DNA from 2 places in the Sinobaca sp. TMA16-18 genome. Region 1 is predicted to be linked to the other one. Evidence: a T-box and tRNA genes for the amino acid it is inferred to sense, from the RefSeq annotation. Region 1 holds a T-box; the other holds one or more tRNA genes.

Region 1 (2,395 bases):
GTTAGGGCTCTGGTCAGACTCATACCCTTCCGGAAGAAGGTCTTTTGTATCCCATTCAAACCAGATGTTGGAACCGTGCTGTCTAAATAAATCCGATACGTGCGAGATCGTTTCATCTGTTACAATTTCCACGCCGTCTTCTCCGTAAAATACAGGAATCGGCACGCCCCATGCCCGCTGCCTGGAAATACACCAGTCTCCGCGGTCACGAACCATATTAAATAATCTTGTTTCTCCCCATTCCGGAAGCCACGTTACACTTTTTACTTCTTCGAGCAGCTGCTCTCTGAAATCCTTGATAGACGCAAACCACTGGGAAGTCGCCCGGAAAATAACCGGTTTTTTCGTGCGCCAGTCATGAGGATAGGAGTGCTTTACAAAATTCAGTTTTTCCAGGGCATTTAATTCATCAAGCTTCTGGGTAATCTGTTTGTTTGCCTCATCATAAAACAGGCCTTCAAAACCAGGTGCTTCTTCCGTGAAATACCCTTTATCGTCAACAGGACAGAGCACTTCCAGGCCATACTGCTGGCCTACAATATAGTCATCTTCCCCGTGGCCGGGTGCTGTGTGAACACAGCCTGTACCGGCATCCAAGGTAACGTGATCCCCTAAAATAACGAGAGAATCCCTGCCATAGATAGGGTGGCTCGTCATCACGTGCTCCAGTTCTTCCCCTTTAAAGGTGCGAAGTGTTTCCGCTTCATCCCATTCCAGCTCGGTCTTTAGCTGCTCCAACAGACCTTCCGCTACAATATATTTTGTACCGTTTTGTTTTACCGTTGCATACGTCAGCTCTGGATGAAGAGCGATCGCCAGGTTAGCCGGGATCGTCCATGGAGTTGTTGTCCAGATAAGAAATTTCTCATCCCCATCCAAAACATTTTTACCGTCTTTTACGTCAAATGTCACGTAGATAGAAGGTGATTTTTTATCATGATACTCAATTTCCGCTTCTGCCAGAGCTGATTCGGAAGAAGGCGACCAGTAGACCGGCTTTTTGCCTTTATAGATATAGCCGCGCTTGGCCATTTCTCCAAATACTTTAATCTGCTGGGCTTCATAATCATTTGTAAGAGTGATATACGGATTATCCCAGTCTCCGCGGACACCGAGTCTTTTAAACTGTTCACGCTGACGGTCCACCTGCTTTAATGCATACTCTTCGCAGGCCTGGCGGAATTCAGCCACTGACATTTTTTTTCGGTTCACTTTTTTATTTTTTGTCAGCGCTGTCTCAATAGGAAGGCCGTGGGTATCCCAGCCTGGCACGTAAGGTGCATGAAACCCGGACATCGATTTATAACGGACGATAAAATCTTTTAATACTTTATTTAAAGCGTGCCCCATATGGATATCCCCATTAGCGTATGGAGGGCCGTCATGCAGAACAAACAGCGGACGTCCGGCTGTGCGTTCCTGCACTTTTTGGTACATGTTTTCGCTTTCCCATTCTTTTTGTCTTTCCGGTTCCCGGTTCGGCAGGTTGCCGCGCATCGGAAAATCCGTTTTCGGCATGAGCAGTGTTTCTTTGTAACTCATTTCATTTTTCCCCCATTCATTTAATTGTGCAGTTTTTTTCAGTCGTTTTGTTTTACAAATACTTCCTTTACGCATACAAAAAAGCCCTCTCGATCCGATAGGGACGAGAAGGCTCGCGGTACCACCCTAATAGCTGCACACACAGCCACTTTGGGTTTGTATAACGGTAAACAACCGCCGGTACCTACTATATTTCAGTATCGGAACTACAGGGTGATGTCTTTATCTGCCGTTGTACTGTGCTCCCACCATGTCACAGCTCGCTGTTCAGACGGCGTACAATAAAGTATGTCCCTGTCTTCGTTTTTTTATATGTTGTGTAAAAAGTATAATTCAGAAAATACGGTTAGTCAATATTTCACTCCGTCCCGGCTGCAGGCGATTCATTTGTGATGTCTTCCCATTCTTCGCTATGTAAGAGATTCATCTGGGCTTCGACCAGCATTTTAAACCTCATCCGATAGACGCTGGCCTGCTTTTTTAACTCCTGCATTTCCAGTTCCATCTTTTTCGTACGGTTTAGGGCGTCATTAATCAGGCGGTCGGCGTTTTTTTCCGCTTCCTGAATAATCAGGTCGGATTCTTTATTGGAACTTTTTCTTACTTCTTCCGCTGTTTCCTGAGACACCATAATCGATTTATTCAGCGTATCTTCAATAGCGGAAAAATGCTCCACCCGCTCTTCAAGATCTTTAGCTTTTGTCTGCCATTCATCTTTTTCGCGGATCGCCGCTTCAAAATCTTTAATAACCTGGTCTAAAAATTCATTAACTTCATCTTCATCGTAACCACGAAAACCTTTGGTAAATTCTTTATTATGGATATCTAAAGGAGTAATAGGCACTGGCTTCAC
Region 2 (2,395 bases), on a different contig from region 1:
AAGAATCGGCGATCACAGTGTAAATATTGCTGAAGCCGTTTTACATGAACGCGATTAATATCGTATGATATAACCAAATGATTTCGTCCGCTGACCTTTCAAAGGCAGCGGACGTTTTTAAAAGGAGGAAAAAAATGGACTATATTTTTTATGCGCTGGCCTTTATGGCTTATGCACTTGCCCTGATCGCATTAATTTACCCGATTGTTCCCGGCGGGATTTTCTTTATTGCAGCCGTTGTTTTGATTGCTGCAGCCGAAGGGTTCGGTACGCTTACCGCCTGGTTCTGGATAAGCCAGATTATTATTGCAGCGCTGCTGTTTATTATTGATTATGCGGTGCAGTATTATGGAATAGAACGGACCGGTGGATCGAAAGCGGCCACGTGGGGAAGTATCATTGGTTTAATTGTCGGTCCCTTTATCATTCCAATTGTAGGCGTGTTAATCGGTGCAATTGTAGGAGCGGTTATTGGTGAAATCATCTCCGGGGAAAAATCGTGGCAGAAGCTGGGCCGGGTTGGAACCGGTTCTTTGGTTGGTTTTCTAGTGAGTGTTGTGCTGAAAGGCGTGCTGCTCGTAGGAAACGGTATTTACTTTCTATATCTTATTTTTACCTGATCTGTTGTTAAAAAATAAGCATTGACGTTCTATTATTATCGTGGTATTATGATAAATGTCGCTGTTAGAAGACGTTTATACATAGTAACAGGATATTCCACAGTAGCTCAGTGGTAGAGCTATCGGCTGTTAACCGATCGGTCGCAGGTTCGAATCCTGCCTGTGGAGCCATATGGCGGTGTAGCTCAGCTGGCTAGAGCGTACGGTTCATACCCGTGAGGTCGGGGGTTCGACTCCCTCCGCCGCTACCATATTAAAAAAAGAATACTTACATGGCGGTTGTGGCGAAGTGGTTAACGCACCGGATTGTGGTTCCGGCATTCGTGGGTTCGATTCCCATCAGCCGCCCCATGTGAAGGACCCTTAGCTCAGTTGGTTAGAGCAGACGGCTCATAACCGTCCGGTCGTAGGTTCGAGTCCTACAGGGTCCACCATTACAATTATTCAAAGCACACATCTGTGTGCTTTTTTTGTGTTTTCTTTAGTTTAAAGAATAATAGGGCTGGGTATAGAGATTAGTGTCTACAATAGAAATAAATGGCAGAAACAGCATATTGATTGTAAATTTGTCACTGTTTTGTTACATTTATTTATGTTGTATAGCTGAAAGCTATATTCTTTGATTTTTATTACACGTTTACATTCCAAGGAGGAGATTTAATTGTCAAATTACGAATTACCTAAACTACCTTACGCAGAAAACGCACTAGAGCCTCATGTAGACGCAACAACGATGCAGATTCATCACGACAAGCATCACAACACTTACGTAACAAAACTTAATGCAGCATTGGAAGGTCATGACGATCTTGCAGGTAAAGATGTAGAAGACCTTATTAGAGACCTTAATTCCATTCCTGAAAATATCCGTACAGCAGTTAGAAATAACGGCGGCGGCCATGCCAACCATACATTCTTCTGGCAGATCCTAAGCCCGGATGGCGGCGGCAAGCCAAGCGGAGATCTTGCAAGTGCAATTGAAAGCAAGTTTGGCAGCTTTGAGAAATTTCAGGAAGAGTTCGCAGCTGCAGCAACCGGCCGCTTTGGATCCGGCTGGGCATGGCTCGTACTATCCGGCGGAGAGCTTGAGATTATGAGCACAGCTAACCAGGATTCCCCAATCATGGAAGGCAAAACGCCTATCTTAGGTTTGGATGTATGGGAGCATGCATACTACCTTAAATACCAGAACCGTCGTCCTGAATATATTGATGCATTCTGGAACATCATTAACTGGAATGAAGTAGAAAAGCGTTATTCAGAAGCTAAATAATTAATTTATTTTGCAGGATGCAGCAATACAGCCTTAATAAGTTAAAGCAGACACCGATTATCGATAAATGATAATCGGTGTCTTTTTTTGTCATTACCTTTTCTTTTGAAAAAGATGAACCATCTGCTTTCTTTTTATCGTACGTAGAGTATGGTAAAATCAGGGTACGCGCCCGGACACTAAAGATCCAAATCGTACGAGTCCGTATCAAAGAAAGAGGGATTGCAGTGGCATCAAGAAAAACCAGAAAAAGTCATCTTCCTAGACGATTGAATGTGCTTTTTTTCGCAGTGTTTATACTTTTTTCTGCACTAATATTAAGGTTGGGATTTATACAAATCGTACAAGGGGACAGCTTTGAACAAGATCTGGAAGAAGCGAGCGAACCTGTAACAAGAATTGATGCGCCTCGTGGAGTGATGTATGACAGAAACGGCGAAATCGCTGTAGACAATCAGTTAATTCTCTCACTTACATATACGAACTCATCAAGCGTATCTGA

The links. A T-box is a leader RNA that pairs with one kind of tRNA and senses whether it is charged. The one in region 1 lies ahead of ileS (isoleucine--tRNA ligase), so its partner is inferred to be a tRNA-Ile.
Region 2: it has a tRNA-Ile gene. The T-box ahead of ileS (isoleucine--tRNA ligase) is inferred to sense a tRNA for this amino acid. The anticodon was not compared.

What each region holds. Positions count from the first base shown of each region.
Region 1 is NZ_JCAKFM010000001.1:266,083-268,477, forward strand. Features, by position in the region: gene ileS (isoleucine--tRNA ligase) at 1-1,542, opposite strand, end outside; T-box leader at 1,639-1,852, opposite strand; gene AC5W14_RS01380 (DivIVA domain-containing protein) at 1,901-2,386, opposite strand.
Region 2 is NZ_JCAKFM010000003.1:267,568-269,962, reverse strand. Features, by position in the region: gene AC5W14_RS07640 (Na/Pi cotransporter family protein) at 1-58, shown strand, start outside; gene AC5W14_RS07635 (DUF456 domain-containing protein) at 135-620, shown strand; tRNA gene AC5W14_RS07630 (tRNA-Asn) at 717-791, shown strand; tRNA gene AC5W14_RS07625 (tRNA-Met) at 795-871, shown strand; tRNA gene AC5W14_RS07620 (tRNA-His) at 896-971, shown strand; tRNA gene AC5W14_RS07615 (tRNA-Ile) at 978-1,054, shown strand; gene AC5W14_RS07610 (superoxide dismutase) at 1,282-1,893, shown strand; gene AC5W14_RS07605 (peptidoglycan D,D-transpeptidase FtsI family protein) at 2,121-2,395, shown strand, end outside.